DNA from 3 places in the Buttiauxella sp. 3AFRM03 genome. Region 2 is predicted to be linked to each of the others. Evidence: riboswitches for the same ligand, from Rfam matches in the RefSeq annotation. Region 2 holds a riboswitch; each other region holds the start of a gene.
What was found. A riboswitch is a leader RNA that binds a small molecule or an ion and turns the genes downstream of it on or off. The one in region 2 is predicted to bind cobalamin.

Region 1 (4,332 bases), 730 kb from region 2:
TTCATCTCCTTCCACGTGAACCAACACGCCATTCCAGCCTTGTACATGCGAAGTCAGAGCTTCTGGTTACCGTTCGGATTTTGAGTGGCGTGAAAGGTGAAACGGAGGGCTTAAGCTACGTCGGAAGATCGAGGTCTTCAGGTCGGATACAAGCTTCCTCCGTTTCATGTAACCGGTAGCTAACCAGCTACCGGTTCAAGATACAAGGTCGGATAAGCGCAGCGTCATCCGACACCATTAACGGTGATCACAGCAAGGCCACGCCGCCTTCGACCATCTTCAACAAGTGATGCATCGGCCAGTGTGGAGTTAAGCGTTTTTCCGTCAATAGCCCTATCACCCGCTCTACATCATGCTTGTTGCGGTCTAACAACAACCCCACCACGCTGCCGCTGTGCGCGACATTAATACCGTAGAGATCGCACTCTTCAACCAATGATAACAAGGCGTTAAATTCCGGTTTAGGCAAAATATTCTGGCTCGCCACGGCGCTAAGCGTGGCGGCTTCACCCATCAAACGTGGGTTGTTCTGCGCGCACGCTTGCTGAATTTTCCCCCAGGCTGTTTCCAGTTCAGGGGCATGCCGTTGCAGCAACGTGTTTCTTTCCATGCGGTGATAATCTGCAGTCCGCAAAGTCAGTGGGCTTTCAAGCACCAGCAGATCCAGCGCCGGTTGCGAGTCACAGGCGATGCGCGTCGCACCTTTGTTATGGTCAAACAACGTCAGGCTGCGAAAAATAGTGCTGTCGGTGGGTTCGAGTGCAACACACTGCGCCGCCAGTGTTTGTTCACTGAGTTCACGGCCTAAATAACTCGCGGTAGCGAGCGCCGTGGCGGCGATATCTGCGGTGCTACTGGCCATTCCCTTGGCGAGCGGAATCGTCGAGTGGCGCTCAATGCGTATTTCACGGCTCAACTCTGCGGGATATTGCCAGTGCGCCAGCAGCTGTTTCACCATTGCGCGCGACAGAGGAAGTTCGCTTGCTAGCGGAGCGCCAGTGGTGACTTCAACGGTGCTGTACCAGTCCACCGGACACGACACCAGCTTTTCGCCGCCAACAATCCACCCCTGGATAAGCTCGCCACAGGATGCAGGACACTGAGCTACTGCCACATTGACCACCTTTTTCACTCAATTATATCTGCGCGATAGTGACATGGCGCTTTATAGGATTTATTGATTTTCCACAATATAGCTTAATCCGCCATGGCGATAAAAAGAATAAAGATGTTATATCTGCGCGCTAATAATATGGCTTTGATTTATTTTCATATTAATATGATTTATTTTCATGAACTTATTTGTCTATTTGGTGTAAGGGTTATTTCATTTAAAAGTGAGGTTTTGTTATTGCTTTACGAAAAGGTAATTAATTGTGGGGCGTGTCAAAGTAAGCGAATTTAATTGGTCTGATAAATTGTCGTAGCGCAATAATTTAATTGCTTAGGCGCTATAACCTGTGTCGAGTTTTTATTTGGCGATATTCAACAGAATTCTTAAATTATGTTTCCACGTATGCGCAACAGTGAATTTACGGCATACGCGGTTAACTGCAATGCTAATAGATACACCACATTGTGTGGTTGGGAAGGGGGTTTAAATCCCCCGCAGCCCCCGCTGCTGTGATGCTGACGAACCCGTGATACCACTGATCGCAAGATTGGGAAGGACGGGTGAGAGTGACGCTAAGCCAGAAGACCAGTCTGTTAGCTAAAAACAACAACTTCGGTGGGAAGTGGGTTGCTCAGAAGCGTCGAGTCGCAAGACTGGGTCAACGCACATCCTGGCACCCGTACCGCCCAGAACAGGATTGGGGTATGGCAGCCAGGAAAAGGACATTCATTGTTGCAGGCACTTCCAGCGGATGTGGCAAAACCACGGTTACGCTGGGTTTGCTTAGCCTCCTCACACAGCGCGGATTGCGTGTACAACCCTGCAAAGTTGGCCCTGACTATCTTGATACTGGCTGGCATAGCGCCGTGACCGGGACTGCCTCCCTGAACCTTGACCGTTTTATGCTGCCGGTTGCCACGTTAAATGCGCTGTTTGCCGAACGTATGCAGCATGCGGATGTGGCGGTGATTGAAGGCGTGATGGGGCTGTTTGATGGCTACGGCATCAGTCCTGATTATTGCAGCACCGCAGGGATGGCGAAGCAACTGAACTGCCCGGTGATTCTGCTGGTCGATGGGAAAGCTGTTTCGACGTCGATTGCCGCGACGGTCATGGGGTTTCAACATTTTGACCCCGCATTAAAGCTGGCGGGCGTGATCGTCAACCGCGTGAATAGCGAAAGCCATTACCAGTTGTTGAAAAGCGCTATTGAACGCTACTGCGGCGTGCCGGTGTTGGGCTACGTTCCCCGTGTTGAAGGGGTTTCGTTACCGGAAAGGCATTTGGGGCTGGTCACCGCACGCGAGTCGGTCGTCAATTCACAACCCTGGGCAGACTTCGCCAGCCAGCTTGAAAAAACGCTGGATATCGACCAGTTGCTGGCACTCAGCGTCTGTGATGCGCTCCCTTCAGGGGCGTGGCCTGAACTGCCAGCCGCCGGCAGTGGAGCAGGGTTAACGCTGGCGCTGGCCGATGACGAGGCGTTCAACTTCTATTACCCCGATAACATTTCTCTTCTTGAGCGTGCTGGCGTGCGCATTGTGCGCTTCAGCCCGCTGCATGACAGCCAGTTACCGGAATGTCAGATGATTTGGCTCGGCGGTGGCTATCCGGAACTCTACGCCGAAAAGCTATCCGCGAACCACACCATGCGCGCTCAAATCCTCGCAGCCCACCAACGAGGCGTGGCGATTTATGGCGAATGCGGCGGCTTGATGTACCTCGGCAGTTCGCTACAAGACAGCCACGGCGCGACTTATCCGATGGTCGGCGCTATTCAAGGCCATAGCGCGATGGGCAAAAAATTAACCCGCTTTGGCTACTGCGAAAGCCGGGCGCTGGCGCCCACCTTGCTGGCTGACACAGGCGAAACGCTGCGTGGTCACGAGTTTCATTATTCTGAATTTACGCCGCAAATCCCTGCGGTGATGGCGTGCAGCAAAACCCGCGACGGCGCAGTTTTACAGGCGTGGTCGGGTGGCTGGCAGGTGGGAAATACCTTCGCCAGCTATCTGCATATTCATTTTGCCCAGCGTCCCACGCTGCTTAATCGCTGGATAAGTGCAGCCAGGAGAGCGAAATGACACTCCTGGCCTGGGCGGTGGCGTGGATTCTGGATCGTCTGCTGGGCGACCCTCACCACTGGCCGCATCCGGTGCGCTGGATTGGCGCACTGACAGCGTTGGCACAACGTATCGTCCGGCGTTACTGCCGTAGCGAAGCGGCCTTGTCCATCGGCGGTGGTTTGATGTGGCTCTGCGTGGTTGGCACCACCTTCGGCGTGGCGTGGGGGCTGCTGCATTTTGCCAATGCCATTCACCCCTGGTTGGGCTGGATTGTCGAAGTGTGGATGATTTTCACGGTGCTTGCTGCCCGCAGCCTCGATGACGCCGCGCGTGACGTGGAGCTGCCGTTAAGTGAGGGCAATCTCGAGGAAAGCCGCAAAAAACTCGCCTGGATTGTCGGGCGCGACACTTCCCAATTGCAAATGCCGCAAATCAATCGCGCGGTAGTGGAAACCGTTGCGGAGAACACCGTGGACGGCGTGATAGCACCACTGTTCTTTTTACTGCTCGGCGGCGCGCCACTGGCGATGGCCTACAAAGCCGTCAACACGCTGGATTCGATGGTCGGCTACAAACACCCAAAATACCGTGCAATCGGTATGGTTAGTGCGCGAATGGACGACCTCGCCAACTTCATTCCGGCGCGTATCAGTTGGTTATTGCTGAGTGCTGCCGCGTGGATGTGCCGCAACAATGCCATCGACGCGCTGCGTATTGGCTGGCGCGATCGCTACAACCACAGCAGCCCCAACTGCGGTTGGTCGGAGGCTACGGTGGCAGGGGCGTTAGGTATTCGTCTCGGCGGGCCAAATGAATACTTCGGGCAACGGATGGACAAACCCTGGCTCGGAGAGGCTTCCCGCGAGATAGCCGTTGGCGATATTTCAGCAACGATTCAATTGATGTGGGTGGCTTCCACGCTGGCGCTGCTGCTGTTTGCGCTGGCGCGGGTTATCTGGTCTGGAGCGGTTTGAGGGCAATATGATGAATTACATACAACAACCACAAGCGATTGAAGCCAAAAGCTTCGTCATTATCGACGAGATTGTCCGGGAAACCCGGCCAGAATACCGTTTTGCCAGCGAGCTGCACGAGGCGGTGATTAAACGGGTTATCCATACCACCGCCGATTTCGACTGGCTGGATATTTTA
Region 2 (4,332 bases):
GGCCGTTGATCACGCTTGTGGTGGTCATGGGGCCGATCTCTTTTTGGGGCAACGTCGTGCCACGCGCCTTTGAGCGAATTGGTGGGACGATATGCGGTGCAGTCATGGGACTTGTGGCGCTGAAACTTGAGCTGTTCTCGCTACCGCTGATGTTGGTGTGGTGTGCCATTGCCATGTTCATCTGCGGCTATCTGGCGCTGGGGAAACGCCCGTATCAGGCTCTGCTGATTGGCATCACCCTTGCGGTGGTGGTTGGCGCACCGGCAGGAGACATGGAAATTGCCCTTTGGCGCAGCGGCGATGTCATCTTCGGCTCGTTGCTGGCGATGTTATTTACCAGCATTTATCCGCAGCGCGCCTTTATCCACTGGCGCATACAAATGGCGAACTTCGTCACTGCCTTTGGTCGGGTTTACAACGCGGGCTTCTCACCTAATTTATTAGAGCGCCCAAGGCTTGAAAAACACTTACACAAAGTGTTGAGTGATGTCGTAAGAATGCGTGCACTCATCGGGCCAAGCAGCAAAGAAACGCATATTCAAAAGTCTATCTTCGAGGCAATACAAACCGTCAGCCGCAATCTGGTGTGCACTCTTGAGTTGCAGGTCAACGCTTACTGGGCATCAAGGGAAAGCCACTTCCTGATGATCAACGCACACACGCTGCGCGAAACGCAACAAATGACCCAGGGCACGCTTGCCGCCATCGCACTGGCCTTGCACGATGGCAACCCGTCGACGATTTCAGCGAACAATGAAAAGCTGACTGAAATCGTCAGCGAGTTGCGCGAGCTCATACAAAATGGCCAAAATGGGAAACTTCAGGAAACGCCTATTCATGGTTACGTCTGGCTGAGTCTGGAACTTGCTCGTCAACTAGAATTGCTGTCGCAGTTGATCTGTCGCGCGTTACGCAAATAATTGCTCAGCCTGGTGTGAATTGCTGGTTTCGATTCAGCAGCAATTGAGGTTAAGATAGCGAAACAATGAATTATCAGCGGCTGCCGCTACCATTAAGGTTATCTTATGGCGGCTGTCTTAACGAATCCGAGTATGAAATTAGCAGGGGTATAAAAATGGAACCAATCAAACCATCTTTCCAGGACGTGCTTGAGTTCGTGCGTCTGTTCCGTCGCAAAAACAAACTGCAGCGTGAAATCCAGGACGTACAGAAAAAGATCCGTGATAACTCAAAACGTGTTCTGCTGCTTGATAACCTGAGCGACTACATCAAACCGGGTATGAGCATTGAAGCTATTCAAGGCATCATCGCCAGCATGAAAACCGACTATGAAGACCGTGTTGATGACTACATCATCAAAAACGCTGAACTGTCTAAAGAGCGTCGTGAAATTTCCAAAAAACTGAAAGTCATGGGCGAAATCAAGGCCGATTAATTAGCTGTCGTAGTGTGGATAAGCGAAAGCGTCATCCACCGTTTGCGCCAGTGTTGTCGGATGGCGCTTCGCTTAGCTGACCTACGCAGAGTTTTTCCAACAGTGTTACCAACCGCCGCCAGGCGGTTTTTTTTATCCCCAGTCTCTGGGGGCAGATACGCGTCAGCGACATTTACCGTAAAGATTAAAAAATCAGTAAAAATTGTCATAGCGCAACTCTCGAAATCTATTAGCTTTTACACTGTGTCTGCTTTTAAATATTTAAGAGTGTGATGCTTTGAAGGTCATGCTCGCAATAACTGACTCGTTTATGCCACGCGATTAACCAAAATAGTCCGTGGCTGGGAAGGGGGTGACAATCCCCCGCAGCCCCCGCTGCTGTGATGCCGACGAACCCGCAAAACCACTGATCTAATGATTGGGAAGGGCGGGCGAGAGAGACGCTAAGCCAGAAGACCGACTTGTCATCCTTATTCTCAACAACTCCTTCGGTGGGAAGTCAGTTGTCATCAGATGCGTGCAGCCTCAGGGTGCGCGTACGTGCTGACATCCGTGCTTTGCCGAAACAGTGATAAGGCAACCATGGCAGCGGCAGCAAAACACGCATTCGTCATTGCAGGCACCAGCAGCGGCTGTGGTAAAACCACCGTCACGCTCGGGCTGCTCCGCGCCTTCATGCAACGCAACCTTTGCGTTCAACCCTTCAAAATTGGCCCCGACTACCTCGACAGCGGTTGGCACAGTGCAGTAAGTGGCATTGCCTCGCGCAATCTCGATGCTTTCATGTTGCCCACTTCCACGCTAAATGGTTTGTTCGCTAAACAAATGCAGCACGCAGATGTCGCCGTCATCGAAGGGGTGATGGGGTTGTACGACGGCTACGGCACCGACCCCAACTATTGCAGCAGCGCCGCGATGGCTAAACAGCTCGGTTGCCCGGTGATATTGCTGGTCGACGGCAAAGCGGTGTCTACCTCCATTGCCGCCACTGTCATGGGCTTCCAGCGCTTTGACCCAACGCTAAACATCGCAGGCGTTATCCTCAATCGCGTCAACAGCGACAGCCACTACCAGTTACTTGCTGATGCCATCACCCGTTACTGCGGCTTGCCCGTCTTAGGGCGCTTGCCGGTGATGGCCGATGTCGAGTTACCGTCGCGCCACCTCGGCCTGGTTCCGGCACAAGAACACTCCCCGCAAGATGAACGCTGGCAGCGCCTGGTGCAGCAAATTGAAGAAACCGTTAACCTCGACCATCTTCTGGCGTTATCTCGCCTTAATACCCTGCCTCAGGGTGCTGCGCCCGCCATTGCTGATGCCGCACTGGCCGACGGGCTAACACTCGCCCTTGCTGAAGACGAAGCTTTCAACTTCTACTATCCCGATAACCTCGAAATGCTCGAGCACGCCGGGGTGAAAATCCAGCGCTTCAGCCCGCTGCATGACGCAAAAATCCCTGACTGCCAGATGATTTGGCTTGGCGGTGGTTACCCCGAAGTCCATGTGGCAAAACTCGCCGCGAACAGTCGCATGCGCGAATCCCTGCAAGCTGCCCATCAACAGCACATTCCGCTGTATGCCGAATGTGGCGGCTTAATGTATTTGGGCGAAACGCTGACTGACAGCGAAGGCGAAACCCACGCGATGTGCGGCGTGTTGCCAGGCCATAGCCAGATGGGCCAACGCCTGACACGTTTTGGCTATTGCGAGGCCACCGCTGTGCAAAACACCTTGCTGGCGAAAAAAGGCGAAACCTTGCGTGGCCACGAATTTCATTACTCCGATTTCAACGGCCCGTTGCCCGCAGCGTTAGATTGCTGCAAATGGCGTGATGGTGTCGCCGTTTCCCGCTGGCAGGGAGGCGTTCAGCAGCAGGCGACTTTTGCCAGCTACCTGCATGTCCATTTCGCTCAACGCGCGAATTTGCTCAACCCCTGGCTAACGCTTGCGAGGAATCACCTATGACATTGCTTGCCTGGGCCATGGCCTGGCTGCTGGATTACTGGTTTGGCGACCCGCCGCACTGGCCTCATCCGGTGCGCTGGATAGGCAATCTAATCACCGTAACCCAACGCATTATTCGCCAATTTTGCAAAAGTGACCGCGCGCTGAAAATCGGTGGTGGCGTGCTGTGGCTGGTGGTGGTCGGCACCACATGGGGCGTGAGCTGGGGCGTATTGTATCTCGCCAACCTGCTGCATCCGTGGCTCGGGTGGTTAGTCGAAGTGTGGATGATTTACACCGTACTTGCCGCACGTTGCCTGAGCGATGCCGCACTCGACGTTTACCGCGCGCTCAAACATGGAACCCTTGCCGAAAGCCGCGAAAAATTGTCGTGGATTGTTGGGCGCGACACCTCGCAACTTGAGCGCCCGCAAATCACTCGCGCGGTGGTAGAAACCGTGGCTGAAAATAGTGTCGATGGCGTGATAGCTCCGCTGTTTTTCCTGCTGTTAGGCGGCGCACCGCTGGCGATGGCCTACAAAGCGGTCAACACGCTGGACTCGATGGTGGGGTACAAAACTGAAAAATACCGTGCCATTGGTTATGTCAGCGCCCGGCTCGATGACCTTGCCAATTATTTTCCTGCTCGCCTGAGCTGGCTGCTACTGACCATCGCCGCTTTTTGCTTACGGGCTAATCCCCGTCAGGCTCTGCGCATTGGCTGGCGCGATCGCTATCAACACAGCAGCCCAAACTGTGCCTGGTCTGAAGCCACGGTTGCAGGCGCACTAGGGATCAGGCTCGGTGGGCCGAACACCTATTTTGGCGAGCGGGTAGAAAAACCGTGGATGGGCGATGAGCATCGCGGCGTCGCCATCGACGACATTACCCGCACTATTCAACTGATGATGTTGGCTTCCCTGTTGGCTTTACTGCTCTTTGCTGCCATGCGCGCACTCGTGCTCGGCATCGCTTAAGGACACCCGATGAAC
Region 3 (4,332 bases), 2.0 Mb from region 2:
GGGGAATGCTACGTTGTCGAAAGCATAAATGTAGTGCAGGTCAGGCAAAAGCTGCCGGACTTCATCATACACAGAAAGCCCACCGACACCGGAGTCAAAAACCAGTACGGTGGGACGTGTATTAGAAGGTATAGCTGCCAGAGAGATAGTATTCCCGTCCTGGGGTTTGATAGCCATAAACCGTCTCGTAATCTTTATCGAACAGGTTGGCGATTCTACCACGAACAGTGAGATGAGAGGTGACCGGATATGAAGCCGCTACATCAACTGTGCTATAACTCGGCAAAATTTGCTGAGTCGGGTTATAAGCAGAGGTGTTGTTGTCGTAGCGTTTGCCGTAATACTGCCACGCTACATCCATATTCACGTTAAACATCACCCAGTCGAGCTGGTACTTAGCCTGGCGCTTAGCGCGGCGAGCCAGCACTTCATCACTCTGGTCATCACGCGGATCCATATACTGCAACGTTAGCTTATGAGTAAAGATGCCAGTATCCACGCTACCGACCCATTCCAGTCCTTTGATAGTCGCAGATTTGATGTTGTCATAAGACCCGTCATAAGTGACCGGGTCGGAGTAGTAGGTAATCAGATTTTCAATCGTGTAGTGATAAGCAGACAAACGCCAGTCCACAGGACCTGTTAATCCTTCAAGCCCAGCTTCCCATTGTTTGGATTCTTCTGGTTTCAGATTTGGATTGGAGTCGATACCAAAGCGCGTGGAGCCATATTGTTGCCCGAGGGAAGGTGCAAGGAAGCCCGTGCCATAAGAAACTGTCGCACGATACCCTTCAACGAATTCCCATCCAGCCGCGGTTTGCCATGTACCGTGCCAACCGAATTGCTCGTCGTGGTCTTCACGACCTGAAGCTTCCAGGGTCACATCGCCAAACTGCTGCTGACCACTCAAGTAGACGCCCGTGTTATCACGGTTATAACTGTCAGACATGACTGTGTCAGAAGAAGTCAGACGCTGTTGCTGCCAATCAATACCTGCGCTGATCGAGCCATTCCCGACAACAAAGTTGTTACCCCACTGGACGTTGCGTTGGGTCATATAGTCGAGCGTCGTACCGTCGTTATAGCGGCCATACACGCTGCTATAGTTATAGTCCTTCACTTTTTGATAGCTCGCCAACAGCTGCGAAGAGTAGATCCCGGAATGGAAACGCAGGCCCGCATCGTAGTTCTGGTTATAGAGTTGATGCTCGTCTGCGCTATACGCCGGAGTATAAGGAGGCGCACCTAAATCGTAATCGCTGTTGTTGGAATAGCCATAAGTACGGAAGAAGCCGTCAAACTCCTCGCTAAACTTATGCTCCAGGCCAGCCCAATAGCTTTTGCTACGGTAACCATCTCTATCGTTATCACCGCTATAAGTAGAATGCGGCTGAACGTTAAAACCCTTAGTGGTTTCGTATGAGCCAGACACTGTCGCTACCGTATCGCCAAAACGCTGGCGCCAGGAACCATCATATTGCTGATAGCTATCCGAACCCACACCCGCATTGATTTGCGACTTTTCTTCATCGCTCTGCGTGATGATGTTAACCACGCCGCCAATCGCGCCAGAACCGTAAACCGCGGAACGTGGGCCACGAATGTATTCCACGCGCTGCACTAAAGAAATCGGGATTTGGCTAACATCCGAGGAGTTGGAAATGCCAGGGCGGGCAAGCGGAATACCATCCACCAGCACCAATACATGGCTGGCGCTGGTGCCACGGACAGACATTGAAGAACTCTGCCCAAGACCACCATACTGAGCAATATCGACGCCAGGTAAACGACGCATGACATCGTTCATCGATTTTGCCTGCCATTGGTCGATCTCTTCCCGGGTCACAATATCAGTTGGCGCCAGAACGGTATTGACGGGTTGCTGAAAACGGTTGGCCGTTACCACCAGAGTATCGTCAGAATTGCTGTCTTGCGCCCAGCCTGAAAAAGCCGTTACGGACAGAGCCGTAAGCAGCGAAAGTTTTTTTACCATCATTTTAATAAGCATCCGCTTTCCAATAAGGATGCCGCAGACATAACCGATAGCACGCGATAGTTATGCAGATTGCGACGTATACCGGCAGGTCTTCGGGCTTGGAGGTGTGTGACTACTGGATGATGACTTCCCGCTTTGTTTAGCAGTGTCTGCACTTGGCGCTCATCCCACCGTTCCTTACCGCTGCGCGTCAGCCCCAGAGTTGCACTGGGTTCCCTTTTAACTCATGTAAAAAGGCCGGAAGCGCTATGCTACGATTTTGTTAATAAGATTGTCCAGACACATCAAAATGCAACAGCACTGGACATCATCAACCTATTCCCTACAATCGCCGCGTAGTTTGACTTTATTAACAGGTAGCAGCTCATGACTCCCGAACATCTCCCAATTGAACAGTACGACGCGCAACTGGCCGAAAAAGTCGCCCGCTTGCAAAGCATGATGGCCCCTTTTGCAGCACCAGCGCCGGAGGTGTTCCGTTCGCCAACCAGCCACTATCGGATGCGTGCTGAATTTCGTATCTGGCATGATGAAGACGACCTGTACCACATCATGTTTGACCAGGAGACAAAGCAGCGCATCCGGGTTAACACCTTCCCGGCAGCCAGCACACTTATCAACGCGTTGATGCCTGCGATGCTCGACGGCGTGCGTGATATTCCCGCCCTGCGCCACAAACTCTTCCAGATTGATTATCTGACGACGATGAGCAACCAGGCGGTTGTCTCGATGCTTTACCACCGGAAATTGGGTGAAGAGTGGCAGCAACACGCTGAAGCACTGCGCGACAATCTGCGGGCTCAGGGTTTCAATGTTCATTTAATTGGCCGTGCGACCAAAACCAAAATCGAGCTGGATCAGGATTTCATCGATGAGCGTTTGACTGTTGCCGGTAAAGAGATGATTTATCGCCAGGTGGAAAACAGTTTCACGCAACCCAACGCGGCGATGAATGTTCATATGCTGGAATGGGCGCTGGATGCCACGCACGGTTCAAAAGGCGATCTGCTGGAACTGTATTGCGGTAACGGTAACTTCTCGCTGGCACTGGCTCGCAACTTTAATCGCGTGCTGGCAACTGAAATCGCCAAGCCGTCTGTTGCTGCCGCGCAATACAATATTGAAGCGAATGAAATTGAAAACGTGCAAATCATTCGTATGGCCGCGGAAGATTTTACCCAGGCGATGAATGGCGTGCGCGAGTTTAACCGCCTGAAAGGTATCGACCTGAAAAGCTACCAGTGCGAAACCATTTTCGTCGATCCACCACGCAGTGGTCTGGATGCTGACACCGTGAAAATGGTGCAGGCGTATCCGCGCATCCTTTATATCTCCTGCAACCCGCAAACCCTTTGCGAGAACCTGGAAACATTAAGCGAAACCCATAACGTGTCACGGCTGGCGCTATTTGACCAATTCCCGTACACGCACCATATGGAATGCGGTGTGTGGCTAACACGCAAATAGCAAAACGGACGCCTCGGCGTCCGTTTTTGTTTTAGAGCAGGCTGCTATTCCGTCACCTGGGATTTACGTGCGCGGATTTTAATACCAATCCAGAACAACAATGCGACCGAAAGAACCGCTGGCAAGAAGTTGGAGCCAATAGCTGGATATTCAGCGCGTACCACTGCGCTATACAGCAACACGCCCAACACGAAACAAGCCGCTGCGATACTTGGCAAACCCACCGGCATCGTGCGGTTTTGGTAGCGTTGATGCAAACAGTACACCGTCAGCACCAGCGCGATAATTGGAAAAATGGAAAACGGCACAACCGAGCTGAACACTGCGGCAAACGTTCCGTTGATCGCAAGGCCTGCAATAAACGCTAACCCGAGCGTACCTCTATCTTGTAACTGTTTCATTGCCCTTCCTTCATTCACTCTTCAGATATTTGAGCCAATGCCATTTTTTCTTGCTCCCGGCGATACCAGTAATACGCACCTTTGGAAATCATGCGCAACTGAAGTACCAGACGCTCTTCAAGCTGACGACGCTGATCGGCATCGACGTCTAACGCTTCGGCACCAGCACTAAAAACAATCGTCACCATCGCTTCTGCCTGCGCTTCAGTAAAGCTGCGCGACATACGATTTTCGAGTTCCAGATAATCAGCAAGTTCCGCAATAAAGTGCTGAATTTCACGCGCGACGGCGGCACGAAATGCGGCTGACGTTCCAGAACGCTCACGTAAAAGCAAACGGAACGCGTTGGGATTATTACCGATAAATTCCATAAATGTTGAGACGGAGGTACGAATTACGCTTCCTCCTTTGGCAATTCTTTGGCGGGCCTGGCGCATTAACTGGCGCAGCATCAGTCCACTCTCGTCG

Region 1: another riboswitch for cobalamin. It lies ahead of D8682_RS20825 (cobyrinate a,c-diamide synthase); the one in region 2 lies ahead of D8682_RS24200 (cobyrinate a,c-diamide synthase).
Region 3: another riboswitch for cobalamin. It lies ahead of btuB (TonB-dependent vitamin B12 receptor BtuB); the one in region 2 lies ahead of D8682_RS24200 (cobyrinate a,c-diamide synthase).

The regions. Positions count from the first base shown of each region.
Region 1 is NZ_CP033076.1:4,147,240-4,151,571, forward strand. It holds gene D8682_RS20820 (L-threonine kinase) at 248-1,114, opposite strand; cobalamin riboswitch at 1,548-1,723, shown strand; gene D8682_RS20825 (cobyrinate a,c-diamide synthase) at 1,819-3,198, shown strand; gene cbiB (adenosylcobinamide-phosphate synthase CbiB) at 3,195-4,154, shown strand; gene D8682_RS20835 (cobalt-precorrin-8 methylmutase) at 4,165-4,332, shown strand, end outside.
Region 2 is NZ_CP033076.1:4,873,186-4,877,517, forward strand. It holds gene D8682_RS24190 (FUSC family protein) at 1-920, shown strand, start outside; gene D8682_RS24195 (DUF496 family protein) at 1,076-1,396, shown strand; cobalamin riboswitch at 1,699-1,876, shown strand; gene D8682_RS24200 (cobyrinate a,c-diamide synthase) at 1,979-3,361, shown strand; gene cbiB (adenosylcobinamide-phosphate synthase CbiB) at 3,358-4,317, shown strand; gene D8682_RS24210 (cobalt-precorrin-8 methylmutase) at 4,327-4,332, shown strand, end outside.
Region 3 is NZ_CP033076.1:2,865,227-2,869,558, forward strand. It holds gene murI (glutamate racemase) at 1-177, opposite strand, end outside; gene btuB (TonB-dependent vitamin B12 receptor BtuB) at 122-1,993, opposite strand; cobalamin riboswitch at 2,062-2,253, opposite strand; gene trmA (tRNA (uridine(54)-C5)-methyltransferase TrmA) at 2,363-3,463, shown strand; gene D8682_RS14870 (YijD family membrane protein) at 3,508-3,864, opposite strand; gene fabR (HTH-type transcriptional repressor FabR) at 3,879-4,332, opposite strand, start outside.